2 linked regions of the Azospirillum brasilense genome follow. The main gene of each other region encodes a partner of the protein of the gene in region 2 in a complex. Links are inferred from orthologs where the notes say so. Each region holds a gene or a part of one and is shown on either strand. Other genes may lie near its edges. The genes, in order: H1Q64_RS08235 and pnp.

The links.
Region 1: the proteins of pnp (region 2) and H1Q64_RS08235 are in contact, whole or in part, in a cryo-EM structure (PDB 9QH0), measured with the Escherichia coli proteins. The link is inferred for Azospirillum brasilense from one-to-one orthologs.

Annotation. Positions count from the first base shown.
Region 1 is NZ_CP059449.1:1,731,828-1,747,452, forward strand. The notes cover bases 4,743-8,485. They hold H1Q64_RS08235 (Rne/Rng family ribonuclease), read right to left. Parts: upstream 8,087-8,485; coding sequence 4,943-8,086; downstream 4,743-4,942. Other genes in these bases: greB (transcription elongation factor GreB), read right to left, coding at 4,743-4,861. In the rest of the region: H1Q64_RS08205 (pyridoxal phosphate-dependent aminotransferase), read right to left, coding at 1-41; H1Q64_RS33800 (gamma-glutamyltransferase), read right to left, coding at 61-1,470; H1Q64_RS08215 (M48 family metalloprotease), read left to right, coding at 1,439-2,791; H1Q64_RS08220 (DsbA family protein), read left to right, coding at 2,899-3,654; H1Q64_RS08225 (HAD family hydrolase), read left to right, coding at 3,675-4,286; more of greB, read right to left, coding at 4,298-4,742; H1Q64_RS08240 (N-acetylmuramoyl-L-alanine amidase), read left to right, coding at 8,661-9,968; H1Q64_RS08245 (penicillin-binding protein 1A), read left to right, coding at 10,220-12,727; H1Q64_RS08250 (hypothetical protein), read right to left, coding at 12,814-13,770; H1Q64_RS08255 (MBOAT family O-acyltransferase), read right to left, coding at 13,784-15,223. UniProt on the Escherichia coli protein: Endoribonuclease that plays a central role in RNA processing and decay. Required for the maturation of 5S and 16S rRNAs and the majority of tRNAs. Also involved in the degradation of most mRNAs.
Region 2 is NZ_CP059449.1:1,038,051-1,052,904, reverse strand. Bases 11,179-14,150 are described here. They hold pnp (polyribonucleotide nucleotidyltransferase), read right to left. Parts: upstream 13,739-14,150; coding sequence 11,618-13,738; downstream 11,179-11,617. Other genes in these bases: rpsO (30S ribosomal protein S15), read right to left, coding at 14,034-14,150; H1Q64_RS04965 (class I SAM-dependent methyltransferase), read right to left, coding at 11,179-11,422. Also shown: H1Q64_RS05030 (bifunctional acetate--CoA ligase family protein/GNAT family N-acetyltransferase), read left to right, coding at 1-742; H1Q64_RS05025 (Uma2 family endonuclease), read left to right, coding at 801-1,358; H1Q64_RS05020 (2-hydroxyacid dehydrogenase), read right to left, coding at 1,377-2,366; H1Q64_RS05015 (SH3 domain-containing protein), read left to right, coding at 2,598-3,152; H1Q64_RS05010 (DUF3501 family protein), read right to left, coding at 3,255-3,848; H1Q64_RS05005 (rubrerythrin family protein), read right to left, coding at 3,845-4,264; iron response transcriptional regulator IrrA, read right to left, coding at 4,448-4,879; H1Q64_RS04995 (NAD(P)H-dependent flavin oxidoreductase), read right to left, coding at 5,017-6,414; H1Q64_RS04990 (glycerophosphoryl diester phosphodiesterase), read right to left, coding at 6,644-7,393; H1Q64_RS04985 (lysine-2,3-aminomutase-like protein), read left to right, coding at 7,460-8,494; H1Q64_RS04980 (TspO/MBR family protein), read right to left, coding at 8,495-9,049; H1Q64_RS04975 (neutral zinc metallopeptidase), read left to right, coding at 9,175-10,068; H1Q64_RS04970 (hypothetical protein), read right to left, coding at 10,083-10,595; more of H1Q64_RS04965, read right to left, coding at 10,661-11,178; more of rpsO, read right to left, coding at 14,151-14,303; tRNA pseudouridine(55) synthase TruB, read right to left, coding at 14,319-14,854. UniProt on the Escherichia coli protein: Involved in mRNA degradation. Catalyzes the phosphorolysis of single-stranded polyribonucleotides processively in the 3'- to 5'-direction. Also involved, along with RNase II, in tRNA processing.

The sequences.
Region 1 (15,625 bases), 700 kb from region 2 along the record:
GGGATGGCGCCCCGTTTGGAGACTTTGGGTGCTTTGCTCATGATTCCAGACTTCTGAACATCAACGCTCGGTTTCGACCAGTATGCCCAGGGCGTGGGCGCGCGGGTCGGCGGCGACCTGGCATTCCTTCCAGCCGCTCTCCATCGAGGTCTGGCAGGTGACGAAGGTGGCCCGTCCCGGCCCGTTCGCGGCGCGGCTGACCCGAATGGCGGCGCCCGGCTCCTTGTCCAGCGCGGCGGGCAGGGCGGCGGTCAGCAGGGCGGCGGGAGCGGCGGCGGGGCCGTCGTTGCCGGCGGCGCTGGCCGCCCCGGCGAACTGGGTGCGACCGACGATGGCGTTGGTCAGCAGGGCGGGTGCCCCGAAACCGGCGCCATCCACCCCGCGGGCGGCCAGCAGGCCGGTGCCCGGCACCATGCGGCCGCTGCCGAAGGGCGCCCCCATGGTGAAGGAGCAGGCGACCCCGTTCTCCTCATGGTCGATCACGACGAGGCCGGCGCCGGGCGCGGACGCGCCGTTGCCGGTGGCGCCCAGCGTCTGGGCCACGCGGGCGGCGCGCTGGTCGGGCGGCAGGTCGGCAGCGGCGTTCCAGGCGGCGGCCAGGGCGGCGCCGTTGTTGGTCTCGGGAAGCTGGGCGAAATGCATCGAGACGATGCCCAGCGGGATCGCCGCTGTGCCGGTCCAGCGCGGCTGGAAGCCGCGGACCGCCGCGGGATCGATGGTGGCGGCCTGCGCCACGGCACCACCCAGCGGCCCGCCGTACATGGCGGCGATGCCGCTGCGCCGCACCTGCGACAGGCTGGCGGCCAGCTCCGGCTGGCTCAGCGGCGCGCCTTCGGCCAGCGGCGCACCGGCCGGCAGGAAGACGCGGCGGGCCTCCGGGTCGGCGGACAGGCGGGTGGCGGAGTCGGCGAGGTCGCGGGCCAGCGCCCGGCTGACCGGGGTGGAGCGGGCGAGCTGCTCGGCCGGGACCACCGTCTGCTCCCAGCGCATCGCCCCGGTGGAGGCCTGGAGCGCGTAGACGCCGCGCAGGAAGCCGGGCAGGGGGGCGCCACCGGTACCGGTGGGACGGGGCAGGAAGTCGAGCGTGCGGGTTTCCTTCTTGGCGGCGTCAAACACCACGCAGACGCCGCCGCCGGTCATCCCGACGCGCGACGGCAAGGTGACGGCCATCGCCATCGCCATCGCGGTGGCGGCGTCGCCGGCCTTGCCGCCCTGGGCGATGACGTCGCGCCCGATCTCCGCCGCGCGCGGCTCGTCGGCCGCGACGAAGCTCTGGGCCGGGGCGCCCGTGCGGTATTTCGTGTTGACGCATCCGCCGACCAGTGATGCGGCTATGGCAATCGCGCCCAACCCTTGCCAGATTCGGCGGGTGGAATGGGGCGCCCGGACCGGCATCTTGACCGGCTGCCCGGTGCCCCGGTGTGCGGAGGAAGTAACGGTGCGCAAGCCCAGCAGGCTGGTTTCGGTCATCGCCATGGTTGCCGTGATGGTTCTGTCGTGGTCGCCGCCCGCGGGCGCGCAGCGGCGCCAGGAAATGCAGTTCCTGAGCGACGCCGAGACGGAACATATCATCCGCGACATGGCGCGGCCAATCTTCCAGGCCGCCGGCATCGATCCGGACGCGGTGAACATCGTGCTGGTCAACGACAACACGATGAACGCCTTCGTCGCTGGCGGGCAGAACATCTTCCTGCACACCGGCCTGCTGCTGGGGCTGGAGGACGCCGGGCAGCTCATCGGCGTGATCGCCCACGAAACCGGCCACATCGCCGGCGGCCATCTGGTCCGCGGGTCGGAGGCGATGGAGAACGCCTTCCTGTCCTCGCTGATCGGCATGGGCATCGGCATCGTCGGTGGCATCGCCGCGGGCAACGCCGGGGCCGGCGCGGCGGGCGTCATGCTGGGCCAGCATCTGGCGGAGCGCAACTTTCTGTCCTTCTCGCGCAGCCAGGAATCCTCGGCCGACCAAGCGGGCCTGTCCTACATGGAGCAGTCCGGCATCTCGGCGGAGGGGCTGGTCGCCTTCCTGGAGAAGCTGGGTGCCGCCGACGACCCGCTGCTGGTGGACCGCGACGCCGGCTACCGCCGCACCCACCCGCTGACCCGCGAGCGCATCGAGACGGTGCGCAACTTCGTGGAGCGGTCGCGCGCCGGCAGGAAGCCGGTTCCCGCCCAGTGGAACGAGGAGTTCCGCCGCATCCAGGCCAAGCTCTACGCCTATCTCGACCCCAATGGGGCGCTGCGCCGCTACAAGGCGGACGACCCGTCCTTCGTGGCGCGCTACGGCCGGGCCTACGCCTATTTCCGCCGCGGCGAGGTCCGGCAGGCCCTGCCGCTGGTCGACGGGCTGATCGCCCAGGAGCCGAAGAACGCCTTCCTCTATGAGATGAAGGGCGACCTGATGCTGCAGAACGGGCGGGCGGTGGACGCCGCCGCGCCCTACCGCAAGGCGATCGAGCTGGAGCCGGACGCCGGGAGCATCCGCGTCTCGCTGGCCCATTCGCTGATGGAGCAGAACGACGGCCGGCTGGCCGACGAGGCGCTGCGCAACCTTCAGGTGGCGTCCAAGACGCAGGCGCAGTCGGCCTTCCTGTGGCGGCTGATGGCCCAGGCCTGGAGCATGAAGGGCAACGCCGGCATGGTCGCCTACGCCACCGCGGAGGAGGCTTTCGCCCGCGGCGACAAGCCGATGGCCCGCTTCCAGGCGGAACGGGCAGAGAAGCTGCTGCCCGCCGGCTCCCCCGGCTGGCTGCGCGCCCAGGACATCCGCGGGCAGGCGGGCGGCAAGTGAGTCTCCCCCGTTCGCGCGGCGCACAGCCGTCTTGCCTGACCCTGCCGTCCCAGTCCACAGTATCGCCCCGAATCGCGCCCTCCAGGCTCCACACGAGAGAGTTCGCCATGACCCGCTTCCGCCCCGCCGCCTTGGCGCTCGCCGCCGCGCTGGCCCTTCCGACGGGGCTGCTGGCCCCCGCCCTCCAGGCGCAGAGCCCGATGGACGACGCGCAGCGCAAGGCCGTCGAAGAGGTCGTGCGCGACTACATCCTGAAGAACCCCGAGATCATCCTGGAGGCCGTGGACTCGCTCCAGAAGCGCCAGAAGATGGCCGAGGAGCAGAAGGCCAAGGCGGCGCTGGCCGACAATAAGGCCGCGCTGTTCCAGAACCCCGCCGATCCGGTGGCCGGCAACCCCAAGGGCGACGTGACGGTGGTCGAGTTCTTCGACTACCAGTGCGGTTACTGCAAGGCCGTGCAAGCCGACACCGAGCGCCTGATCAAGGACGACGGCAAGCTGCGCTTCGTCTTCAAGGAGTTCCCGATCCTCAGCCCGGCCTCGATGACCGCGGCCAAGGCGGCGCTGGCGTCGCGCAGCCAGGGCAAGTATCTGGAATTCCACAACGCCCTGATGGCCCACCGCGGCCAGCTCGACGACGACGTGATCCAGCGGCTGGCCAAGTCGGTCGGGTTGGACACCGACAAGCTGAAGAAGGACATGAACAGCCCCGAGGTGTTGAAGGTCATCGCCGCCAATCAGGCGCTGGCCGAGGAGCTGGGCATCCGCGGCACCCCGGCCTTCGTCATCGGCGACGAGCTGGTCCCCGGCGCCATCAAGCTGGACCAGATGAAGGACCTCGTCGCCGCGGCCCGCAAGGGTTGAGGCCGGGGCGGGAATTGACGATGACCAAGCCGACCACCGTCGTCTTCGACATCGGCCAAGTGCTCATCGAATGGGACCCGCGGCATCTCTACCGCGAACTGTTCGACGGGTACGAGGACCTGATGGAGGACTTCCTCGACAACGTCTGCACCCCCGCCTGGAACCTGGAGCAGGACCGCGGTCGCCCGTGGTACGAGGCGGTCGCCGTACTGACCGCCGAGTTTCCCGACTGCCGCGAGTTGATCCGCGCCTATCACGAGCGGTGGGAGGAGATGGTGCCCGGCCCCATGGCCGGGACCCCGGAGATCCTGATGGAGTTGAGGCAGCGCGGAACGCCGCTTTACTCCATCACCAACTTCTCGTCGGAGAAGCTGGCGCTGACCCGCAGGCGCTTCGATTTCCTGAACGTCTTCGACGGGATCATCGTGTCGGGTGACGAGAGGTTGGTGAAGCCGGACCCGGCAATCTTCCAGCTTCTGCTGGACCGTTATGGCCTGCAGGCGGCGGACTGCTACTTTATCGACGACAGCCCGGCCAACGTCGAGGCCGCCCGCGTCCTCGGCATGACGGCGCATCGTTTCTCCGGGGCCGCCAGCCTGCGCGCCGAACTGGAGGAACTGGGGCTTCTGTAGCCCCAGCCTTCTTACGCCGCGTCGCCCGGATAGCGGATGGCGACGACCTCGATCTGCTCCAGCCCGGCGGGGGTGCGCAGGTCCACCACGTCGCCCTCCTGCGCCTTCAGCAGGGCACGGGCGATGGGCGATATCCAGCTCACATGGGCGCGGTCCATGTCCACCTCGTCGGCGCCGACGATGGTGATGGTGTTCTCCGTCCCGTCCTCCCGCGCGTAGGTGACGGTGGCGCCGAAGAACACGCGGTCACGGTTCTTCTGGAGGGTGGGATCGACCACCTCCGCCGATTCCAGCCGCTTGGTCAGGAAGCGGATGCGCCGGTCGATCTCACGCAGGCGCTTCTTGCCGTAGATGTAGTCGCCGTTCTCCGAGCGGTCACCGTTGCCGGCGGCCCAGGAGACCACCTCGACCACCTTCGGACGTTCGACGCGCAGCAGCGAGCGCAACTCCTCCTGCATGCGCTGGAAGCCTTCGGGCGTCATGTAGTTTTTCACGCCCTTGGGCAAGGGTTTGGGATCGTCGGCCTCGTCGTCGTCGCCGGCGGAGTCGTTCTCCCGGGTGAAGGCCTTGCTCATGGTCGGGACCCTTCGCGGTTTCTGGAAAAGGAAAAGGCGCCGCGAGGCGCCTTTTCCAGTCTTTACGGCGATGAAACGCGCTTAGCGGTTCCACCAGCCCCGGCGCGGCTTGGCCTCCGGAGCGGGGTTTGCGCTGGCCGGCTCATTAGCCGGGGTCGGGGCCGGGGCCGCCGGCGCCTCGCTGACCGCCGGAGCGGGCGCCGCCTCGACGGGAGCGTCCGCCGCGGTCTTGCGCTTGCGCGCCGGGCGCTTCTTCGGCTCCTCGGCGACCGGAGCCGCAACCGGGGCCGGAGCGGGCGCCGCCTCGGCGGGAGCGTCCGCCGCGGTCTTGCGCTTGCGCGCCGGGCGCTTCTTCGGCTCCTCGGCGACCGGGGCCGCAATCGGCGCCGGGGCAGGCGCGGCCTCGGCGGCCACGGTCTTCGCCTTGCGGCTGCGCGACGGCTTGGCCGGCGGCGGAGCGGTTTCCTCCGGAGCGGCGGCCTTCGCGGCGGCCTTGCCACCCTTGGCGGCGCCCTTCGCGGCGCGCTTCGGCTTGGCTGGGGCGGCTTCCGGCTCCGCCGTCACCGCTTCGGCGGCCTCGGCGGCGGTCGCCTTGGCACGGCCACGGCGCGGCTTGCGGGCCGGAGCTTCCTCGGCCACCGGGGCGGCCTCCTCGGCGGCCGGACCCTCCGCAGCGGTGTCCGCCGCAGTTTCCGGAGCAGCCTCGGCGGCCACCGCACTGGTCAGGACCCAGTCGAACTCGACCGGCTCCATGTCCGCCGGCAGTTCCGGCGGGTTGACGGCGCGGCCGGCCTCGACAGCGGTCGGGAAGGACTCGGCTTCCGCCTCGCCCTCGGTGCCGTCGGAGGGCATGCCCTCGCCGGCCTCCAGGCCCTCGCGCTGGCGGGACCGCCGGCGGCCACCGCGCTTGCCGCGGCGGCGCTTCTTGCGCTCTCCGTTGCCCTCGCCATCGCCGTTCGGCTCGAACGCGTCGGCGCCGTCGTCCGCGTCGGACGCGGCCAGGTCGGCCTCCTCGTCCTCGTCGTCCTCGATGTGGGCAGGGCCGACATCGACATCGTTGATGACGAACTCCGGAGCCTCGATCTGGGCGCGCTCGATCGCTTCCTCGTCGACCGCCGTCTCGTCGGCGTCGGCGGTCTCCGCTTCGATCTCGTCGCCCTCGGTCGCCTCGTCGGACGCTTCGGCGGACTCGCCGAACGGCGCGCGGCCATCCTCGCGGTCACGCCCGCGGCCACGGCGGCGGCGGCGGCGGCGGCGGCGGTCGCCCTCGCTCTCCCCGACGGCGTCGGCGCGTTCGGTGACCTCGGCCTCGACGGCCTCGACGACGGGCGCCTCTTCCTCGGCCTCCTCGGCCTCGGCGGCCAGGATGCGGTCGGTCTCGGCCAGCACGCGCTCAGCGCTGACCAGCGGCACGTCGTCCTCCGGCGTGCGGGCCTTCACGCGCTCAAGCCGCAGGTCCGGCGCGATCAGCGTGTCGTCGGCCTGGACCATGACGCGGAACCGGTAGCGGTCCTCGATCTTGGTCAGCTCGCCGCGCTTCTGGTTGAGGATGTAGAGCGCGATGCGGGACGGCACGAAGACGGTGATCTCCGACGACCGCTTGCGGATGCCCTCCTCCTCGATGGCGCGCAGCACGTGCAGAGAGGCGGACTCCACCGAGCGGATGACGCCGGTGCCGGAGCAGTGCGGGCAGCGCTCGAAGTTGGTTTCCAGCAGCGACGGGCGCAGGCGCTGGCGCGACAGTTCCAGCAGGCCGAAGGCGGAGATGCGGCCGAGCTGGATGCGCGCCCGGTCGTTCTTCATCGCCTCCTTCAGGCGGCGCTCCACCGCGGCGTTGTTGCGGGGCTCCTCCATGTCGATGAAATCGATCACGATGAGGCCCGCGAGGTCGCGCAGGCGAAGCTGGCGCGCCACCTCGTCGGCGGCTTCGAGGTTGGTCTTGTAGGCCGTCTCCTCGATGTTGCGCTCGCGCGTGGACCGGCCCGAGTTGACGTCGATGGAAACCAGCGCTTCCGTCGGGTTGATGACGATGTAGCCGCCGGAGCGGAGCTGCACCACCGGGCTGTGGATCGCGTCGATCTGCGTTTCCACCTGATAGCGGTGGAACAGCGGGATCGTGTCGTCCTGGTACTGCATGACGCGCTTGGTGTGGCTCGGCATCATCATGCGCATGAAGTCGCGCGCGGTATTGAAACCGGCGCTGCCCTCAACCCAGATCTCGTCGATGTCGTCGGTGTAGAGATCGCGGATCGAGCGCTTGATGAGGTTCGCCTCCTCATAGATGAGGCAGGGCGCGGAGGACTTCAGCGTCTGGACGCGGATGTCGTCCCACAGGCGCAGCAGATATTCGAGATCGCGCTTGATCTCCGGCTTGGAGCGCTCCAGACCGGCGGTGCGCAGGATGACCGCCATGCCCTCCGGAACGTCCAGGTCGGACAGGATATCCTTCAGGCGCTTGCGGTCGGCGGGGTTGGTGATCTTGCGGGAGATCCCGCCGCCGCGGCCCGTGTTGGGCATCAGCACGCAGTAGCGGCCCGGCAGCGACAAGTAGGTGGTCAGCGCCGCGCCCTTGTTGCCGCGCTCCTCCTTGGTCACCTGGACCAGCATGACCTGCCGGCGCTTGATGACTTCCTGGATCTTGTAGCTGCGCAGCGGTCGGGCGCGGCGGCGGTGGGCCTCCTCGACCTCGTCCCCGCCGATGACGTCCGGGCTTTCGGCCGGAGCGGCGCCTTCCGGAGCCTCGTCCGACTCAGCGGCCTCATCCGAGCCGCCATCCGTGGCGAAGGCCGGGACGTCGCCCTCGAAACCGTCGCCCTCGGCCTCCGCGTAGGAGCCCGGCATCGGGGAGACTTCCTCCTCCACCTGCTCCGGACGGATCGGCTCGGCCATCACGGCGCCGTCGGCGGCGGCCTCGGCGCGGGCCTCGGCCTGCTCCTCCAGCCGGCGCTCTTCGGCCAGCAGGGCCTCACGGTCGGCGATCGGGATGCGGTAGTAGTCGGGATGGATTTCCGAGAAGGCCAGGAAGCCGTGCCGGTTCCCGCCATATTCCACGAAGGCTGCCTGGAGCGACGGCTCGACCCGGGTCACCTTGGCAAGATAGATGTTGCCCTTGAGTTGCTTCCGGGTGGCGATTTCGAAGTCGAGATCTTCGAGTCTGTTCCCATTGACCACGGCAACCCGGGTTTCCTCCGGGTGCGTGGCGTCCACCAGCATGCGCTTGGCCATACAAGATCCCCATGACGCCCCAGGCCGCCCGCGCGACGGTCAAGCCGCCGGGGCGCGTCATCGTTGTGAGCGAAGCCTGCGGAACCGGCCCCTAACCCGTCGAACGGCGCTGACGAAGCAGCCAGGACGGGTCGGGCTTCGGCCTCCGGGTTACGGCCTTGCGGCCGGCACCAGCTTCGAGGTTTCGTCCCAATCCACCGGCAACCCAGAAGCGTCACGCCCCGGACCGCGCCCGATGATGTAAATTTCGGCCGTGGGGGTCCGCGGGCGACGCCCACAGTCACCCCGGAGAGAAACCTCTCGGAAGAGTGGGCTGGTGGGTCGCGGTATGTCGCAGAGCTACCATAGACAAGCACGAAACCATGCACAACGTGGAATTCGGCGAAAGTTGCGGTCCGCCGCATCCGGTTCGGCGGCATTCCACCGGGATGAGGGCGAAGCAGGGCACTGTTGCACGAACGGCACCCTCGCCGACAATTCCGCCACGCCTCCGGACGCCACCGTTGAGCGCCTTGATTTCGCTGCGCTATAGCTGACCGCTGGCTTTGCCGGTTTGCGGTTTCTGGTGGAACGGATGCCCCGATTGCTCGCGATTGTCGCTGCGCTGGGCGCCCTTCTGGGGGCGGTCGCCTTGCCGTGCGCCCCGGCGCAGGCCCAGACCACCGCGGCCCTGCCCTTTCCGCCGCCGGTCCAGGAGCGGGTGTCCGTCCTGAACGCGCGTCTCGGTCTGCATCCCGACAAGACGCGGCTGGTTCTGGAACTCACCGACTCGGTTCCCTTCACCGTGTCGGTGCACGGCTCCCCCTACCGCGTCGTGGTCGATTTGCCGGACGTAAGCTGGCCGGGCGGCAACACGGTGATGGCGGGCAAGGGCGTGGTCGCCCGCTACCGCTTCGAAGGGCGCGACGGCGGCGCTTCCCGCCTCGTGGTGGAAACCGATGGCCCGGCACGGGTGGTCGAGTCCTACCTCATCCCGCCGCGCGACGGCTTCAAGCCGCGCTTCGTCCTCGACATCGCCCGCACCACCCCGGCGCAGTTCGCCGCCTCCGCCCCGGTCGCAGCCACCACGGCCACGGCGTCGGTGAGCCGCGAGGCGGCCCGCCCGCCGGCGCGCAAGGACCCCATCGTGCCGGTCGCCGCGGCCCTGCCGCCGCCGGTCCCGCCGCGGGCGGCGCCGGTCCCGGAAAAGCCGATGGTCGTGGTCGATCCCGGCCATGGCGGCGTCGATCCCGGCGCGGTCGGCGTCGGCGGGGTCTATGAGAAGGACATCACGCTGGCGATGGCGCGGGAGTTGAAGCGCCAGTTGGAAGGTTCGGGCCGCTACCGGGTGCGGCTGACCCGCGACAAGGACGTGTTCATCCGCCTGCGCGACCGCGTCGCCATCGCGCGGGAGGCCAACGCCGACCTGTTCCTGTCGCTGCACGCCGACAGCATCGGCTCCGCCAACATGCGCGGCCTGTCCATCTACACCCTGTCCGACCGGGCGTCCGACCGCGAGGCGGAGATGCTGGCCGCCAAGGAGAACCGGGCCGACGCGCTGGCCGGCATGGACCTGTCCTCCGAGAACGATCTTGTGGCCTCGATCCTCATCGACCTCGCCCAGCGCGACACGATGAACCACTCCAAGCGCTTTGCCAACATGGCGCTGGAGCATCTCGGCCGCGAGGTCAAGCTGATCCCCAGCAAGCCGCACCGTCAGGCCGGCTTCGCCGTGCTGACCGCGCCGGACATGCCGTCCGCCCTGGTCGAGATGGGTTATCTGTCGAGCCCCCAGGACGTGAGCCTGCTGAGCAAGTCGGCCCACCGCGAGAAGCTGGGCCGCGGCATGGTCCGCACCATCGACGCCTATTTCAAGTGGCTGACCGGGGCGCAGAAGAGCTGAGAACCGCTCCGCCGGGCACCGCTGCCCGGCCACAGCCATGCGGGCAAAGGCGGTCGGACATACGCTCTCTCCGGTCACCACTTTCTTGCATGCGCCTTGTGGCCGTCACATTTTCCTGACATGGCTGCGAGGGAGTCGGACTGCCGCCCCTCGCGGTGTAGGATGCCGCCCATCGGACGGTTCCGCGTCTTCCCGGTCTCTGTCCCGGACGAAGGCGGCGGGGCCGCCGCCATGCCTGTCTGGGAACCGTCATGCGCTTTATTCTGTCCGCCCTGATGGCCGTCGTGATCCTCGCCCTGGCCGGGGCGGGGGGGCTGGTCTACATGCTGGACCATTACGATCACGAACTGCCGGACTACACCAAGCTCGCCAACTACGAACCGCCGGTGACCACCCGCGTCCATGCGGGCGACGGACGCCTGCTGGCGGAGTTCGCGTCGGAAAAGCGCGTGTTCGTCCCCATCGACGCCATGCCGAAGCGCGTGACCAACGCCTTCCTGTCCGCCGAGGACAAGAACTTCTACGACCACAAGGGCATCGACCCCGTCGGCATTGCCCGCGCCATCCTGACCAACGTGGAGAATCTCGGCCGCGACCGCCGGCCGATGGGCGCCTCGACGATCACGCAGCAGGTCGCCAAGAACATGCTGCTGACCAACGAGGTGTCCTTCTCGCGCAAGATCAAGGAGGCGATCCTGGCGGTCCGCATCGAGCGGGCCTTCAGCAAGGACCGCATCCTCGAGCTGTACCTGAACGAGATATTCCTGGGATACCGCTCCTACGGCGTGGCGGCGGCGGCGCTGAACTACTTCAACAAGGCGCTGGACGAGCTGGACATCGAGGAGGCGGCCTATCTGGCGGCCCTGCCCAAGGCGCCCAGCAACTACCACCCGGAACGCCAGCGCGACGCCGCCATCGCGCGGCGCAACTGGGTGATCGGGCGCATGGCCGAGGACGGGCACATCACCCCGGAAGAGGCCAGGATCGCCCAGTCCAAGCCCTTGGTCGTGCGTAAGCGCGACGAGCAGGAGTATGTGACGTCGGAGTATTTCGCCGAGGAGGTCCGGCGCGAGCTGGTGAAGCTCTATGGCGAGCAGGCGCTCTACGAGGGCGGCCTGTCGGTCCGCGCCTCCATGGACCCGGTGCTCCAGCAGGCGGCGACCAAGGCGCTACGCACCGGGCTGGTGCAGTACGACCGCCGCCACGGCTACCGCGGGCCGGTCGGCAAGATGGAGAATTTCGACAACTGGGCGAAGAAGCTCGCCTCCATGGCGCCGCCCGCCGGCTCCGAGGGCTGGCATCTGGCGGTGGTGCTGAAGGACGACGAGGCGGCGGCGCTCGACATCGGTCTGCCGGACGGCTCGCGTGGCCGGGTGCCGCTGGCCGAGCTGCGCTGGGCGCGGGCGCAACGCGACGACAACCGGCTCGGCCCGGAGATCCGCCGCCCCTCCGACGTCGCCAAGCTGGGCGACCTGATCCTGGTCGAGGCCGCCGGCAAGGACGAGAAGGGCAAGGAGCCGCCGGCGGGCACCTACGCGCTGCGGCAGGTCCCGGCGGTGCAGGGCGGTCTGGTCGCGCTCGACCCGCACACCGGCCGCGTGCTCGCCATGGTCGGCGGCTTCTCCCCGCACATGAGTTCCTTCAACCGCGCCACCCAGGCGATGCGCCAGCCGGGCTCCTCCTTCAAGCCCTTCGTCTATCTGACGGCGCTGAACCAGGGCTTCACCCCGTCCTCGCTGGTGATGGACGCCCCGTTCGAATACGACCCGGGTCATGGCCAGCCGATCTGGCGGCCGGAGAACTACAGCCACGAGTTCTACGGCCCGACGCCGCTGCGCGCCGGCATCGAGAAGTCGCGGAACGTCATGACCGTCCGTCTGGCCCAGGCCGTCGGCATGGACAAGGTGAAGGCGCTGGCTGAGAATTTCGGCATCACCGACAACCTCCAGCCCTACCTGCCGATGTCGCTCGGCGCGGGCGAGACGACGGTGCTGCGCCTTGCCACCGCCTACGCCATGCTGGCCAACGGCGGCAAGCGGGTCAGCCCGACCTTCATCGACCGGGTGCAGGACCGCAACGGCAAGACCGTCTTCCGCCACGACACGCGCCCCTGCGCCTCCTGCAATCAGGTGGCCTGGAGCGATGGGCTGACCGTTCCCGCCGTCGCCGACACGCGGGAGCAGGTGAACGACCCGCGCACCGTCTACCAGATGGTCTCCATGCTGGAGGGCGTCGTCCAGCGTGGCACGGCGACGAAGCTGCTGTCGCTGGGCAAGCCGTTGGCCGGCAAGACCGGCACGACCAACGACAGCCATGACGCGTGGTTCATGGGCTTCTCGCCCGACCTCGTCGTCGGCACCTACATCGGCTTCGACCAGCCGCGCTCGCTGGGCGCCCGCGAAACCGGCGGCTCGGCGGCGGTTCCGGTGTTCAAGGACGTGATGGAGGTGGCGCTGAAGGACCAGCCGGCTACGCCGTTCCGCGTGCCGCGCGGCCTGCGCCTCGTCCGCGTCAACCCGGAGAACGGGCGCCTTGCCCAGCCCGGCGAGCGCAAGGCGATCTGGGAAGCCTTCATCCCCGGCACCGAGCCGAACCCCGACCAGCCGCAGATGGTGCTGGACGGCTCGGCCCACGCCGCGGACGGCGGCTGGACCGGCGGGGTGCCTGGCGGCGATCCGGCGGCCCAGCAGCCGGGTGGCTGGGGCGCTCCGGCGGCTCCGCCATCGGCGGCGACGGTGGGGACTGGCGGTCTCTACTGACCGGACCGGTTCGACCGGACGGGTTCGACAAGAAAAAAGCCCCGCTTCCCGGTTCGGGAGGCGGGGCTTTTCTTTTGTGCGGAGATTCAAGGCCTCGCGGCGGTGTGGGTGTCCGGGCGGAGCTGGGCGATGGCGTCGGCCGGGGCCGTGTCGGTAGGGCAGTCGGCCAGCGGGCGCAACCGGTCCTCCATCCGCGCCAGCATCACGCGGACCCCCTCCTGGTTGATGTGCAGGGCATCCACGAAATGGGCCTCGTCCTCGACCTCGCGGCGGGTGTCGATGACCGGCACGTCGGGCGGCAGGCGGGTTTTCAGATCCTCGAAGAAGGCGTCGAAGTTGGTCACCTTCTCGATGTAGCCGGGAAAGAAGGGCGTGATGACCACGGCGACCCGCGTGCCCTTCTCCCGCGCTGTGCCGATGATGCGGTCCAGCGCGTCCCAGTTCGGCTGGAAGCCCTCCATCCGCTCCGTCGGCGCCTTTGCGAGCTGGGCCTTGAGGAAGGGCGACATGGTGCCGCTTAGCGTCCGGTCGCCGGTCGGGTGCAGCCCGTCGAAGGCCAGCCGGATCGTCTGGTTGTTGTTGAAGATCAGCGTGTTGAACAGCTTGTTGGAGGCCCACATGGTGGCGTCGACCTGCCGGATGAAGCCGTCCACCCGCTCCGAGTAGTAGGCCAGCAGCGGCAGGTCGGCGAGCGCCTTGGGATCGTCGACAACGCTCGTCGGCTCGACCAGCAGCAGGCGGGGGGCGCCGTGCCGGTCCAGGTAATCCTCCCACAGCAGGTCGCCGACCGTGGTGGGGGCGCCGCCCATGCCCAGATTCAGCACCCGGCCGCAGGTCAGCGCCTGCACCTCCTCCACCGGGAAGTGGTTGTCGGCGCGGGAGTTGCCCAGGATCACCACGTCGGCGGGCGGCCCGTTGCGGTAGACGGTCATGAAGCGGTCCGACGATTGGAGGAGCGTGTCGCCCATCCAGGACGCCACCGCGCGGTCCATGGCGACCACCATGCCCAGGATCAGTCCGACAACGGCCAAAAGGCGGATCATGGTTCGGGCTCCCTCAGAACTGGAAATAGATGAAGGATCGGTTGGCGAAATTGCCGAAGAGCAGGAGCATCAGGATCAGCGTGGCGCAGCCGGCGGAGCGGACCACGACGTTCACCCCGGCGTAGCGGCGCCCGGCCCCGAACTCGATCATCGCGTCGATCATCAGCACGACGAGGCCGAACAGGGCGACGCGGACCAGATAGCTCATCTGCTGCATGCCGCGCGGCAGGCTGAAATCGCCTTCGGCGATGATGCCCAGGATGGTCCGCACGGTGTGCATGTCGTCGGCGCGGAAGGGCAGCCAGGTCAGCGTGATGAGAAGGAAGACCAGCCCGACCGTCAGCAGCTTGCCCGCCATCAGCGGCGCGCCGCTCAGCCGCAGCGGGCTGCGCTTGGCCAGCCAGCGCACGCCGTCCTCCGCCGCCATCAGGGTGGCGTGCATGGCGCCCCACAGGACGAAGGTCCAGGCGGCGCCGTGCCACAGGCCGGACACCAGCATCACAATGGTCAGGTTGCGGATGCGCAGCCAGTGGGTGCGCCCGCCGCCCATCGGGATGTAGACGTAGTCGCGGAACCATGTGGACAGCGAGATGTGCCAGCGCCGCCAGAAGTCCTTCATGCCCATGGCGAAGTAGGGGCGGGCGAAGTTCTGGCAGAGCGTGTAGCCGAAGATCTGCGCCAGACCGATGGCGATCAGCGAGTAGCCGGCGAAGTCGCCGTAGATCTGGAGCGAGAAGCAGATCAGCCCGATGACGTGGTTCAGCGCGTTGAAGAATTCCGGCTGGGCGAAGCGCGCGTCGACCACGGCGGCGGCGTTGTCGGCCAGCCCCAGCTTGAGGAAATAGCCCCAGATGATCTTCTCAAGCCCGGCGAAGCGGAAGGCGAAGCTGACGTCGTGGCGGGGGCCGTTCTGGATCTGGGGCAGCAGGTCGCGCGCCCGGACGATCGGCCCGGCGACGAGCTGCGGGAAGAAGGCGACGAAGGTCGCGTAGCGCAGCAGCGACCGCTCCGGCTTCTCCAGATGGCCGAGATAGAGGTCCAGCGTGTAGCTGAGATTCTGGAAGGTGTAGAAGGAAATGCCGACGGGCAGGATGATGGACAGCGTGCGGTGCCCGACGTCGAGGCCGAGCGAGGCCAGCGCCACCTGCGCGCTGTCGATGAAGAAGTTGAAGTATTTGAAAAAGAACAGGATCGCCAGATTGGTCGCCACGCTGATCTGCATGAAGATGCGCGCGGTGGCCCGGTTCGGCGCGTCGGCGATGCGCAGGCCGCAATAGAAGTCGAGCAGCGTCGTGCCGGCGAGCAGCAGGCAGAAGCGGTAATCCCAGAAGCCGTAGAAGATGTAGCTGGACACCAGCAGCAGCGGCGTGAACAGCCGCGTCCTGGCGAGCATCATGAAGCCCGCCGTGAAGGCCGTGATGAACAGCAGGAACCCCAGGCTGGTGAAGTTCATCGGGGGGCCACGCTCTTGTTGTTGGGGAAACGGGGGCGCCGACAGCCCGCGCCCATCGAATGACGGGCACGAACGTTGGTGACGCTATCACGGGGGGCTGCCACTTATTCGCGCCGCGAAAGTGGTTTTGCGGCGCAAAAACGGTTTCATCCGAGTGGGTTGGTGGGATGCCCCAGGGACGGGGCGGCGCTCCGGCGGGTTACCGTTCCGGTCTGGTCCAGCGTCGCGGAAGCCGGGGAGGCTGTGGAATAAGAGGGTGCAACGTCGCTCCCAACCCGCTACATAAGGGCCAAGACACTGGTTCAACTCTGGCTGACGAGGAGGCACTGCGATGCGGGCCGAGATCGAAGCGGCCGCCGGCGAGATTAGAGAATCGCTGGCGCTGCTGAGGAGGCATCTTTG
Region 2 (14,854 bases):
GCGCGCCGCGGTCGATCTGGAAGCGGTGGCGTTGACGCTGAACAAGATCTCGCAGCTCATCGTCGATTTCCCGGAGGTCGCCGAGCTGGACGTCAACCCGCTGCTCGCCGACTCGGAAGGCGTGCTGGCGCTGGACGCCCGCATCAAGGTCGGCGTGCCGGCCCTGCCCGGCGCGAAGCGTCTGGCCATCCGCCCCTATCCCAAGGGGCTGGAGGACCGCATCACCATCAAGGACGGCCGCCAGTTCGTCGTCCGCCCCATCCTGCCGGAAGACGAGCCGCTGGTGCACCACATGGTGGCCAACCAGACGCAGGAGGATCTGCGGCTGCGCTTCTTCGCGCCGCTGAAGCGGCTGTCGCACCAGGCCGCCGCCCGCCTGACCCAGATGGACTATGACCGCGAGATGGGTCTGGTCGCCGTCGGGCCGGACCCGGAGACCGGCGACACCATCATGTACGGCGTGGTGCGCATCACCGCCGACCCCGACAATCTGCGCGCCGAATACGCCGTGATGGTGCGGTCGGACATGAAAGGCCAGGGGCTGGGCTACCAGCTCATGAACAAGATCCTGGATTACGCCCGCTCCCGCGGGATCAAGGAGGTCTACGGCGAGGTCCTGCGCGAGAACACCAGCATGCTCGGCATGTGCCGCGCGCTCGGCTTCATCCGCAAGGAGAACCTGGACGAGCCCGGCGTGGTCGAGGTCCGCATCGAGCTGGGCGGCGGGCTGGCCGCGGAATAACCGCAGCGGCCCCTTGGGTGGCGCCCACTTGGAAGCGACGAGGGAGAGGGCCATACTCATGGGCATGAGCGATCCGGCACCCCGCCCGATGACCGTGGAGGAGTTCCTCGTCTGGGACGACGGGACCGACACGCGCTATGAGCTGGACGGCGGCCAGCCTGTCGCCATGGCGCCGCCCGCCGCGACCCATGGCGCCTTGGCATCGGCGGTCATGATTCAGCTTGGAACGCGGCTCCGTCCTCCGTGCCGGACCATTTCCGAAGCGGGCATTCGGCTTTCCGACCACGAGGACACCTATTTCCAGGCGGACATCGCGGTGACTTGCCAGCCCTTGAAGCCCGGCATGGTTCCGGTGCCGGACCCGACGATCATCGTCGAGATCCTGTCGCCCTCCACCGCGCAGTTCGACCGTGGGCGAAAGCTGGCGATCTACCGGGAAATCCCGTCGGTGCAGGAAATCCTGCTGCTCGACTCGACGAAGCGCTATGCCGAACTGTGGCACCGCGAGGACGAACAGAGCTGGGTCGTCCGCGACGTCATCGGGAGCGGGACGCTACGCTTCCCCTCGGTCGGGATCGAGATCCCCATGGCCAGCCTGTATGAGGGCGTCCTCTAGACGCCCTCTCCCACCGCCTTACAGCAGCGTTTCCAGGACGCGGTCGGGCGGGGCGTGGCCGTCCGCGAAGGTCTTGATGTTGATGATGACCTTCTCGCCCATGTCGATGCGGCCCTCAATGGTGGCGGAGCCCATGTGCGGCAGCAGGACCACGTTGTCGAGCCGCAGCAGCTTTGGGTTCACCGCCGGCTCATGCTCGAACACGTCCAGGCCGGCCCCGGCGATCTCGCCCTTCGACAGCATCCGGGTCAGCGCCGTCTCGTCGATCACCTCACCGCGCGAGGTGTTGACGATGAAGCAGTGCGGGCGCAGCAACTTCAGCCGGCGCTCCGACAGCAGGTGGTAGGTCGCCGGGGTGTGCGGGCAGTTGATGGACACCACGTCCATGCGCGCCAGCATCTGGTCCAAGCTGTCCCAATAGGTCGCCTCAAGCTCCTGCTCGACGTCCGGATAGACGCGGCGGCGGTTGTGATAGTGGATCGACATGCCGAAGGCCCGCGCCCGGCGCGCCAGCGCCTGCCCGATGCGGCCCATGCCGAGGATGCCCAGCCGCTTGCCCTGGATGCGGTGGCCGAGCATCGTCGTCGGCCCCCAACCCTTCCATTGGCCGGAGCGGACCAGCCGCTCGCCCTCCGCCAGCCGGCGGCCAACCGCCAGCAGCAGGGCCATGGTCATGTCCGCCGTATCCTCGGTCAGGACGCCCGGCGTGTTGGTGACGCTGATGCCGCGCTCCCGCGCCGCCTTCAGGTCGATGTGGTCCACGCCTGTCCCGAAGGAGGCAATGAGGCGGAGCTGCGGCCCGGCCTTCTCGATCACCTCGCGGTCGATCCGGTCGGTGACGGTGGGAACCAGCACGTCGGCCGTCTGCGCCACGTCGATGAGCTGCGCGTGGGTCAAGGGTTCGTCGTCGGAATTCAGCCGTGCGTCGAACAGCTCCATCATCCGCGTCTCGATGACGTCGGGCAATTTGCGGGTGACGACGACGAGCGGCTTCTTCTTTTCGGTCATTGGACGGTGCCTCCCCCATTCCGGGCCGACGCTTGTCCTATCAAGCGGTTGGGAAGCTGTCCAGATGGCAGTGACGATTCGGCGCGGCGGCCAGCCTGATGAGCCGCCCCGCCATGTGACAAGAACCGACGTCGCGCGCACGCCCGCGCCTTGCGCTTGCTCCTGGCGGCTACCCCTAATTATAGTGCCTCCGACTCAAATCCTTCCGATCTCCACAGCACGGGGCTGCCGGTGTTGCCGTTGCCGACGACGTCTGCCATCCGCCGCGCTCTCGCCGTTCTGGCGCTGGCCGTCGCAGCCTTGACGCCGGTCACGCCGTCCACCGCCGACGCGTCGGAAGGCGCGCGGCGCGAGAAGGACCCGACCCACGCCTCGGGCCTGCCGATTCCCCGTTTCGTGTCGCTGCGCTCGGGCGAGGTGAACGCGCGCACCGGCCCCAACGTGCGCTACCCCATCGAATGGGTGTTCACCCGCAAGGAAATGCCGGTGGAGATCACTCAGGAATTCGACACCTGGCGCCGCATCCGCGACTGGGAAGGCAGCGAGGGCTGGGTCCACCAGAGCATGCTGTCGGGCAAGCGCAGCATCGTCATCACCGGCGACATCCGCGCCGTCCGCAAGGAGCCGCGCGGCGACGCCGCCGTCGTGGCCCGCGCCCAGCCGGGGGTGATCGGCTGGCTGCGCAAGTGCAAGGGCGAGTGGTGCGAGGTGGACCTGAAGGGCTATCGCGGCTGGATGAGCCGCGGCGAGTTCTGGGGCGCTTACAAGGACGAGACGTTCGAGTAAGGGGCGGGCGGTTTGCCCCCACCCTTCCCACGGCTGGCGCCGCGGGCCCCTTCCCTCCCCCGCTGGGCGGGGGAGGGCTAGGGTGGGGGCAACAGGTTTCCCCTACCCGAAATCCCCCACAAGCTCCGCCCGCACCGCCTCCGGCATCACCGCCATGTGGCCGTACCGGGGATGGCCGATGCCGAGGATCACCTCCGTCCCGGGGGTGCGGAAGGCGGCGATCTGCTCCGGCGTGAAGTCGAAATGCAGGAAATGGACGGCGGACGCCTTGCCGGCCTCGTTCGTGCGCTCCACGTCCTCCTCCGGCCGGCCGGTTACCGTGTGGCCGGCAAAGCGCAGCGTCACCGTCCGCTCCACCCCGCCCAGCCGGCCAAGTTCGGCGGCGCGGCGCGCCGGATCGGCAATCTCGAACATCACGGTGGCGACCAGTTCCGTCCCCTGGGGGATCAGCCCGTTGTAAGCGCACAGTTCGCCGTCGATCTGTGCCTCGCCGCCCCGCTCGATGAACAGCATCTCGTGGACCTGCTGCCACATCGTCTCGTAATTCTCGAAATGGACGAGGGCGTAGGGACCGACCGCGACGCGGCGCCTCTTCTTCACGGCGACCAGCGCGCTGCGGCGGGCGGCGCGTTCGCGGGCGTAGCGGTCCAGGGGAAGAATGTCGGCGCGGGTGATCGCGGTCCGGCGTGCCGTCATGACGACAGCTGGTCCAGCATCCTCTGGAACCGCCCGGCGTGGCTCCGCTCGGCCTTGGCCAGTGTTTCGAACCAGTCCGCGACCTCCTCGAAGCCTTCCTCGCGGGCGGTGCGGGCCATGCCAGGGTACATGTCGGTGTATTCGTGGGTCTCGCCGGCGATGGCGGCCTTCAGGTTGCTCACCGTGTCGCCGATGGGCAGGCCGGTGATCGGGTCGCCAGCCTCCTCCAGGAATTCCAGGTGGCCGTGGGCGTGGCCGGTTTCGCCCTCCGCGGTGGAGCGGAAGACGGCGGCGACCTCGTTGTGGCCTTCCACGTCGGCCTTCTGGGCGAAATAGAGATAGCGGCGGTTGGCCTGGCTTTCACCCGCGAAGGCCGCCTTGAGGTTCTGCTCGGTCTTCGTGCCCTTCAGCGACATGGCGGCGTTCTCCAGACGGGGTTCTGTCCGGCCCGGCCGCGCGCGGGCGTGGGGCCTCCGGCGGCCGAGCCTCGGCTACGGCTTATGCCATTGCTCCCAAAACGCGTCAATGTTCCGGAAATTCCCCGAAGACCCGGTCGGGAGACGGATTTTTTCCGGAGACGGCCATCGGCCGCCCGTCCCTCAGCGGTCCTCGCCCTGCTCCGCGCTCAGCCGGACGATCACGTCCACCCGGGCGATGCGCGTGCCCGGCGGGGCCGGCGGCAGATGCTGCACCACCACGTCGTCGCCGGGGATGTCCTCCAGCCGGCTCGTCCCTTCCAGGAAGAAGTGGTGATGGTCGCTGGTGTTGGTGTCGAAGTAGGACTTGCCCGCCTCCACCACCACCTCGCGCAGCAGGCCGGCGGCGGTGAACTGGTTCAGCGTGTTGTAGACCGTGGCCAGCGACACCCGAAGGTCCGCCCCCATGGCCTCGGTGTCGAGCTGCTCGGCGGTGACGTGGCGGTGTTCCCCTTCGAACAGCAGGCGGGCCAGACCCAGACGCTGGCGCGTCGGGCGGAAGCCTGCCGTCTGCAGGCGATCGAGGGCGCGCTTGAAGGGTCGGGTGCCGGTCATCGTCGTCTGTTCGCCGTGGTTCAGGTCACAAAGTCGAAACGCGAAACGGACCGCGGCGATCTGCCGCAGCCCGCTCACTTTAGAACGATTTCAGGTCAGGGGGCAAGCGCCCCCCGCAAAGCCGCGGGCCGTCGGCGTCAGTAGCCGGTGGCGATCCGCTCGACCAGCTGCTTCACGGTCGGGATGAATCCGTCCTTGTAGTAGGGGTCCGACGCGAAGCGGAAGGCGTTGTGACCGGCGAACATGAGCTGGTTTTCGCAGTCGTCGGTGTGGCTGACCGCCTGCAGGGTCTTCTGGATGCAGTAGGACCGCGGATCGGCGCGCTTGCCGTTCGTGCCTTCCTCGTTCTGCGCCCAGTTGGAGAAGTTGCAGGCCGACAGGCAGCCCATGCAGTCCACCTGATCGCGGTGGATGCGCTCCGCCTGCTCCGGCGTGACGAAGATGACCGTGCTGTCCGGCGTCTTCAGGCCGCTGGTGAAGCCCTGGGACAGCCAGCCCTCGGCGCGGGCCTTGTCCGTCTCGGTCACATAGACCGGGCGGCCGCGCGGGCCCAGCGGCAGCTCGGCGGAATGCTCGCCCACCGGCTTGGGCAGATAGGCCACCTGACGCTCCGAGCGGGCCATCAGGTCCATCAGGAACGGGTTCTTGACGGCGGAGGAGTAGAAGCCCGTCGGTGAGAATCGGTTCAGGAAGACATCGCCCTCCTTCAGCGTCAGCAGACGATGCTTCCAGGCGTTGGAGATCGGGCTCTCCTGGGTCAGCAGCGGGCGCGTGCCGAACTGGAAGGCCACCGGGCCGAGATCGGGGTTGTCGATCCAGTCTTCCCAGTCCGACAGCCACCAGACGCCGCCCGCCATCACGATGGGGGTGTCGTTCAGGCCGAAGCTGTTCATCATCTGGCGCAGCGCCAGGACGCGGGGGAACGGATCCTCCGGCTTCAGCGGGTCCTCGGAGTTGGACAGGCCGTTGTGGCCGCCGGCCAGCCACGGGTCCTCGTAGACCACGCCGCCGAGGTTCTCGCGGAACTTGTGGTAGGCGCGCAGCCACAGGGCGCGGAAGGCGCGGGCGGAGGAGACGATGGGGTAGTAGTGCACGCCGTAGTGAACGGCGATCTCCGCCACGCGGTAGGGCATGCCGGCGCCGCAGGTGACGCCGTGGATCAGGCCCTGGGAGCCTTCCAGCACGCCGTGCAGGATGTGCTCGGCGCCGCCCATCTCCCACAGGACGTTCATGTGGATGCGGCCCTGGCCGTTCGACGCCTCGTGCGCGATGCGCGCCTGCGCGATGCCGCCCTGGATGCCGAACTTGATCAGCTCGTCGTGACGCTCGCGACGGGTTTTGCCGTGATAGACCTGCGGCAGGAGATTCCCGTTCTCGTCGTAGCTGTCGGCGTTCACGCCCGAGAATGTTCCGATACCCCCGGCCGCCGCCCAGGCGCCCGAGCTTTCCCCGTTGGAGACGGCAATTCCCTTGCCACCCTCGACGAGCGGCAGAACCTCCCGGCCAGACATCAGCAACGGCTTAAGCGCCTTCAACGAAACCTCCAAGACCATGAGAGCGCCCGCGTGCGGGCACCCGGACAGCGCGACCCGAAAGACGACGAAAAACGCCGCCGGGAGTCGTGCCCCCGACGGCCCATGCCGCCATGAGCGATCTATATATGAGGAAATTTCCGTGCGGACGAGCGGATTCGCGGTGTTAGAAAAAAATCTGTCACAGCGACATGTCCCCAAACGTCAACCGGTGCTCCCTGGGGGAACCGTCTCACGGTGTCGACCCGGCGGCCAGCTCCGCCGCCAGCCGGCCCGGCGCGTCGGTGAAGAGTCCGGCCACACCCCAGTCGAACAGCGCCCGCGCCCGCGCCGCGTCGTTGACCGTGTAGGCCAGAACCGGACGCCCGGTGGCGCGGTAGGCGGCGACGCTCTCCGCCGTCTGGCGATCCTGATGGACGTTCAGCGTGGCCGCGCCGATGCGGTCGGCGATGGCCGCCCAGTCGGCGGGAGGATCCCACAGCAGGTAACCGCGCGGAATCTCCGGCGCCCGGTCGCGCGCCACCTCCAGGCAGGGCACCTCGAAGCTGGACACCAGCAGGGGCAGGCCGCCGGGCCACAGCCGTTTCAACAGCTCCAGCGCGGCTTCCGCCGTCGGCACCTCCTGGCCGGGATAGGGTTTGATCTCCAGATTCAGGCCCAGGCCCAACTTGCGGATCACGCCCAGCGCCTCCTCCAGGGTCGGCACCGTTTCGCCGGCGAAACGTGCGTCGAACCAGGAACCGGCGTCCAGCGCCTTCAGCTCCGCCAGCGTCAGGTTAGGCACCGGCCCGGCGCCGTTGGTGGTGCGCTCCAGCGTGTCGTCGTGGATCAACACCGGCACGCGGTCGCGGGTGAGCATCACGTCCACCTCGACCCAGGCGGCGCCCTGGCGGGCGGCTTCGCGCAGGCTGGCGAGCGTGTTTTCCGGCGCGCTTTCCTTGGCGCCGCGGTGGCCGATCAGGCGGGGAAGAGTCGACAGCATGGGTCCTGCGGGAGTAAGAGCGGGCCTCTCAATGATAGGCGCAAAGCGGCGGATCGGGAACGAGCGATGAAGGCAGCCCACAGCGTGACCGATCTGGTGGCCGCCGGGCTGATGACGCCCGCGGCGGGCGAGGCCGTGGCCGCCGTGGCCGACCGCTACGCCATCGCCCTGACCCCGTACCTGCTGGAAACGCTGGCGGACGCTGCGCCCGGCGATCCCCTGTACGCGCAGTACGTCCCTTCCCACGAGGAGGCGTACACAGCCCCGGAGGAGCGCGCCGACCCCATCGGCGACGTGGCGCGCAGCCCGGTGAAGGGCATCGTCCACCGCTATCCCGACCGGGTTTTGCTGAAGCCGCTGCACGCCTGCGCGGTCTATTGCCGTTTCTGCTTCCGACGGGAAATGGTCGGCCCCGGCGGCGAGGCCCTGTCGCCCGACGAGCTGGACGCCGCCCTGGCGTACGTGCGTGCGCATCCCGAGGTGTGGGAGGTGGTGGTGACCGGCGGCGATCCGCTGCTGCTGTCGCCGCGGCGCCTCTCCCACATCGTCCGCAGCCTGTCGGACATTCCCCATGTCGGGGTAGTCCGGCTGCACACCCGCATCCCCGTCGCCGACCCGGCGCGCGTCACCGCGGAGCTGGTCGAGGCGCTGAAGGCGCCGGATGTGGCGACCTGGATGGCCATCCACGTCAACCACGCCAATGAATTGACGGAGCCGGCGCGCGGCGCCGTCGCCCGGCTGGCCGACGCCGGCATTCCCCTGCTGGGCCAGACGGTGCTTCTGAAAGGCATCAACGATGACGCGGCGGCGCTGGAGGCGCTGTTCCGGGGATTGGTGCGCAACCGGATCAAACCCTACTATCTGCACCATCCGGACCTCGCCGCCGGCACCAGCCATTTCCGTCCGACCTTGGCCGAGGGGCAGGCGCTGGTGAAGGGACTGCGCGGGCGCGTCTCCGGCCTCTGCCAGCCGACCTATGTGCTGGACATCCCCGGCGGGCACGGCAAGGCCCCCGCGGCGCCGGGCTGGGTGCAGCCCGACGGGGAAGGAGGTTATGTGGCGGAGGACTTCACCGGGGCGACGCACCGCTACCGCGGCTGATCAGCGCGTCCCCAGCCCCGGCCCCAGCCCGAACAGCGGGTCCGGGTTCAGGACGACGCCATGAATGGCAACGATGGAGGCGAAGCCGGTCCACAGCACCAGCGGCAGCCAGCTCGCCGCGATGGCGCGGTCGTCCGGCCAGACCAGAAGCACGCAGGTCGAGGCGATGATGAAGTAGGCGATGGTCCAGGCCGCCGCCAGGATCGGGCTGTCCATCGTGAAATAGGCGAATCCGAAGCTGGCGTAGAGCAGCCACAGCGCCCCCTGCATGCCGATCAGCGCCGGGCGCCAGCGGATCGTCCAGGGCGCGTTCAGCAGCCGGACGCAACCCCAGAGCTGGATCAGGCTGATGCTGAACCAGACGGCCGGAAAGGCCCAGCCCGGCGGCTGCAGCGGCGAGGGCTGATAGCCGGGAAACGGCTCCCCGCCCCGCTCGAACACGCCATAGGTGTTGGTGAGCAGCCAGAAGACCAGAGCCTGCCACCAGTGCACGTGGAATGGCAGCGGGCCGGTGTCGGTTGCGGGTTCCGTCGGGACGAAGGAGCGGTGGTTCATGCCTTAGGAAATGGCACGGCCCCGCTTGCGGTCAAGCGGGTGGTTGACGCATCCGGCGGAGCGCCGGAACAGCCGCCCCCCTTCGCTGGTTCTCCTCTCGCAATGCGTCGGGGGAGGATCGGGCGATGCGGTGGCAGGACGGTCGCGAGAGCGAGAATGTCGAGGATCGGCGCGGCACGCCCGGAAGCGGCGGTTTCCGCACCGGCGGGATCGGCATCCCCATCGGGCGGGGCGGCGTCGGCATCGGCGGGCTGGCGGTGATCGTGGTGGTGTCGCTCCTGCTGGGCATCAACCCGCTGGACCTTCTGCAGGGCACCGTCCCGCAGGAGCAGGCCCGCACCGAGCAGTCCGACGCCCCGCGCGGCGGTGGGGATGACGAGCTGAAACGCTTCGTCTCCGTCGTGCTCGCCGACACGGAGGACACTTGGTCCGCACAGTTCCAGCAAATCGGCCGGACCTACCAGGACCCGGCTCTGGTGCTGTTCTCCGGCACGGTGGATTCCGGCTGCGGCTTCGCCCAGGCGGCGATGGGTCCCTTCTACTGCCCGCAGGATCGCAAGGTGTACATCGACCTCAGCTTCTACCGCGACCTGCGCGACCGCTTCCGCGCGCCGGGAGACTTCGCCCAGGCCTATGTCATCGCCCATGAAGTCGGCCACCATGTGCAGAACCTGCTGGGCATCTCCGACCGGGTGCAGCAGGCCCAGCGGCAGGCCGGCTCCCAGGCCGACGCCAACGGGCTGTCGGTACGGCTGGAGCTTCAGGCCGATTGCTTCGCCGGGCTGTGGGCCAACCACGCCAACCGCGAGCGCCAGATCATCGAGCCCGGCGACGTCGAGGAAGCCCTGACCGCCGCCAGCGCCATCGGCGACGACCGCTTGCAGAAGCAGTCGCGCGGCACCGTGACGCCGGACAGCTTCACCCACGGCAGCTCCGTCCAACGGGTGCAGTGGTTCCGCAAAGGGCTGGAGACGGGCCAGCTGAACGCCTGCGACACGTTTGGGGCGGAGCGGCTGTAGCAGCCCTCCTCAAATCATCCGGCGTCGGACAGTTGCGCGGGCAGGCGGGAGCGCACCGGCTGGCGCCGGTCGATCACGCCAGCGACCGCCCCCGCCGCATCGCGCCGGATCTCGGCCAGAAGCACGCCGTTGTCCGGCGCTTCCTCCATGTCGCCGATCCGCGGGGAGGCCGCCAGATCCATGGTGGTTGCAACCTCGCTGACCGGCACCGGATCGGGGAAGAGCAGGTGGACGTAACAGGGAGCGGACGAACCGCCCGGCACGGTCAGGGACGCGCCCTCGCCGGGCAGCACCAGGAAGCGCCCCATGGCGTCGAAGCCCGCACCGCTCCCGACCGTCACGCAGTTCCCGCCGCCTTGGGCCACCGCCAGCCCTTCCAGCACACCGGGCGTGTGGAGCATTCGGTTCTGCAAGGCGTTCCAGTTCAGGAGGAACCGCTGTTCGAGCGTCATCAAGGCGCTCGTCAGGAACATGCCGTCGCCGTAATGCAGGCAACGGGTGGCGTCGGCAGGAATGGAAGCGGGCATCGCGGGTCACCGGGGCCGTGGAGCGGGAAGTACCGATCGTGGAACAATCCGGGCGACACCGGCCATCACCCCGTCCCCCCGCCGATGAACAGCCCTTCCGGCGGCAGGAAGCGGCTGTGCAAGCGGAAGGACGGGAAGCCGGCGGGAAGCAGGTAATCGAAACCACCCCAATTCATCTCTCCCAGCGGCGCCGTGGCGCCTTGGCCGACCGGGAAGGGAAAAAAAGGGGCGATGGCGGTGAAGGGATCGGCTCCGTCCGCCGGGTCGAGGTCGGCCCCGCTGCCCGCCCCCGTGCCAATGTCGCCGGCCAGGGCCGTGCGGTTGCGGACGATCAGGCTGAGATCCACCGTGTTGACGTAGCGCGCCTGCGCGCAGTCGAAACCGGCAAGCACCAGATTGTAGCAGAGAAGCCAAGCGTTCCAGCTCGTCACATGGCCGGCAACCATGCGGTCGGCCGGGTGGGTCGGGACGCTGATCGCCAGCACGCCGTCCGGAACAAGGCAGCGGCGCAGCTTTTCGAGAAAAGCACCGGGATTGCGTTGGTGTTCCAGCACATGGGAGCACCAGACCACATCGAAGGTCCGGTCGATGGCCGCATCCATGAAGTCGGTGCGAATGTCGGCGCTGCGGTGCAGATCGACCGTCACCACCTCCTTCCCGATGTGGCGCAGCAGGCGCGCGTGGTCGCCACCGCCCGATCCGACGTCCAGCACCGTGCGGAACTCATAGGAATCGACGAGGCGGAGAAGACCTTGCAGTCCCCAGTCGATCCGGAAGGACGGTCCATCCGGCGGGAAGACTGCGGTTTCGGAGGGCTGGTCGGGCATGGACAGGCACGCGTCCCGCAATGGTGGTGGTTCCACCTTGTAACACGGGGGGCGGGAGCAGCCGAAGGCCGGAAGCGATGAAGGAGCGAAAGAGGATTGGGGGCGGAAGCGTTCCACCCCCTCCCCGACCCTCCCCCGCTCGCGCAGGGGAGGGAGATGAGAAGCGTCGTTCCCGCTTGCGCGCGGAAAGACGGATCAGGCGGCGGGACCGTCCTTCTTGGTCAGGTCTTCGCCGGTGGCCTGATCGACCTGCTTCATCGACAGCTTCACCTTGCCGCGGTCGTCGAAGCCGATGACCTTCACCTTCACCGAGTCACCCTGCGACACCACGTCCGACACCTTGCCGACGCGCTGCTGCGCCAGCTCGGAGATGTGGACGAGGCCGTCGCGGGAGCCCAGGAAGTTCACGAAGGCGCCGAAATCGACGACCTTCACGACCTTGCCGGTGTAGACCACGTTCATTTCCGGCTCGGCGACGATGCCCTTGATCCAGTCGATGGCGGCCTGGGCGGCCTTGGTGTCCACCGCGGCGACCTTGACCGTGCCGTCGTCCTCGATGTCGATCTTGGCGCCGGTCTGCTCCACGATCTCGCGGATCACCTTGCCGCCGGAGCCGATCACGTCGCGGATCTTCTCCTTCGGGATGTTGATCACGGTGATGCGCGGGGCGTTCTCGTTCACCGCGTCGCGGGCGCCGGTCAGGGCCTTGGACATCTCGCCCAGGATGTGCAGGCGGCCGTCCTTGGCCTGGCCCAGAGCGATCTTCATGATCTCCTCGGTGATCGAGGTGATCTTGATGTCCATCTGGAGCGCGGTGATGCCCGCGTCGGTGCCGGCCACCTTGAAGTCCATGTCGCCCAGGTGATCCTCGTCACCCAGGATGTCCGACAGGACCGCGAAGCCGTCGTCTTCCTTGATCAGGCCCATGGCGATGCCGGCCACCGGACGCGCCAGCGGAGCGCCGGCGTCCATCAGCGACAGCGAGGTGCCGCAAACCGTCGCCATCGACGACGAGCCGTTGGACTCGGTCACTTCCGACACCACGCGGAGCGTGTAGGGGAAGTCTTCCTTCTTCGGCAGCAGCGGGTGGATGGCGCGCCACGCCAGCTTGCCGTGGCCGATCTCGCGGCGGCCCGGCGAGCCCATGCGGCCGGCCTCGCCCACCGAGTACGGAGGGAAGTTGTAGTGGAGCATGAAGTGCTCCCGGTACTCGCCCTGCAGCGCGTCGATGATCTGCTCGTCCTGGCTGGTGCCCAGCGTGGTGACGACCAGGGCCTGCGTCTCGCCGCGGGTGAACAGCGCCGAACCGTGGGCGCGCGGCAGCACGCCGACCTCCGACACGATCGGGCGGACCGTCTTGGTGTCGCGGCCGTCGATGCGGCGGCCGGTCTTCAGAACGGCGCCGCGCAGGATGTCGGCCTCCAGCTCCTTGAACTCGGTCACGATGGCCTGGGTCTCATGGGCCTCGGCCAGAGCCTCCAGCGCCTTCGCCTTGGCGGCGCCGATCTTCTCGTAGCGGACCTGCTTCACCGTCTCGGTGTAAGCGGCCTCCACGTCGGCGCCGACGGTCGCGCGCAGCTTCGCCTTCAGGGCGGCGCGGTCGTAGGCCGGCTCCGGCAGGTCCCACGGCTCCTTGGCGCACTCTTCGGCCAGATCGATGATGGCGTCGATGACCGGCTGGAAACTGCTGTGACCGAACATCACGGCGCCCAGCATGACCTCCTCGGACAGCTCCTTGGCTTCCGATTCGACCATCAGCACGCCGTCCTGGGTGCCGGCGACCACGAGGTCGAGCGCAGAACCGCCGACGGCGTCCATGGTCGGGTTCAGCACATACTGGCCGTCGACGTAGCCGACGCGGGCGGCGCCGATCGGACCGAGGAATGGGATGCCGGAGATCGTCAGCGCGGCCGAGGTGCCGACCATCGCGACGATGTCCGGATCGTTCTCCAGATCGTGGCTCAGCACGGTGCAGATGACCTGCGTCTCGTTGCGGAAGCCATCGGCGAACAGCGGACGGATGGGACGGTCGATCAGGCGGCTGACCAGCGTCTCCTTCTCCGTCGGGCGGCCTTCACGCTTGAAGAAGCCGCCGGGAATCTTGCCGGCTGCGAAGGACTTTTCCTGGTAATTGACCGTCAGCGGAAAGAAATCGACGCCCGGCTTCGGCGACTTGGCGCCGACGACCGTGCAGAGGACCGTGGTCTCACCATAGGTGACCAGCACCGCGCCGTCGGCCTGACGGGCGATCTTGCCCGTCTCGAACGTCAGCTTGCGTCCACCCCATTCGATTTCTTTGCGGAAAACTTTGAACATGGATTCTTCCTTCCATCCGACACCTAGGCCCGCCGGATTGCTGGCCTAAGCCGGGGTCATCGGTCGTCGGACCCCGCATGTGAAAACCCAACAAAGGGCAAAACCCGAAAAGGGCTAAAAAATCAAACGGCCGGTCCCGGAAGGTCCGGGCCGGCCGTCTGACTAGAACATACCTTCGCGAACAACCGAACGTCCCGACCGGCGCGACGCTCCCCGGTGCACCGGAACGCGGTGCGGCGGGTCGAGCGCTGATCGGGACGGATGTTCGGTCACCAGCACGGACGCCTTTTGGAAATCAGCGACGCAGGCCCAGACGCTCGATGAGCGTGGCGTAGCGGCTGTTGTCCTTCTTCTTGAGATAGTCGAGAAGACGGCGGCGCTGGCCGACCATCACCAGCAGACCACGGCGGGAGTGGAAGTCCTTCTTGTGGCCCTGCAGGTGCTCGGTCAGGTTCCGGATGCGCTCGGACAGGATCGCGACCTGGACCTCGGGCGACCCGGTGTCGTTGGTGCCGCGCGAATAGTCCTTAATGAGTTCCTGCTTGCGATCGGGCGTGATCGACATCGGGGTCTCCATCGTTCATAGGTTGAGAACGCGCACCGGACGGACCTCCGCCCCCTCCACGCGCGCCAGCGCCACCGGCTTTCCGCCGAAAAGCGCAATGACGGTGCCATCCCCACCAACATCGCCGCGCAGCGCCGTGAGGCGTTCGCGGTCCTGCCGGGTGAGGAGTGCCACCGTCTGGCCGTGCTTCAGTCGGTGCGCTTCCGCGTCCGTCAGGGCCAGCGCCGGGATGTCGTCCAGCGCGGTCTCGATCGGCAACAGAAGTCTTTCGACCGCGGTACCTTGCTCCATCGCGGTCAGATCGTCCAGGGAAATCGCCCCGTCCAACGTGAAGGACCCGACGCGCAGGCGTCGCAGATCGCGGATGTGCCCCACCGTCCCCAACCGTTCGGCGAGGTCGCGGGCGATGGAGCGGACATAGGTGCCCTTGCCGCAATCCACCTCCAGAACCGCGTGATCGGCGTCCGGCGTCTCGATCAGTTCCAACCGGTCGATGCGCACGGTGCGCGGGGCGATGTCCACCACCTCGCCCTCGCGGGCGATGTCGTAGG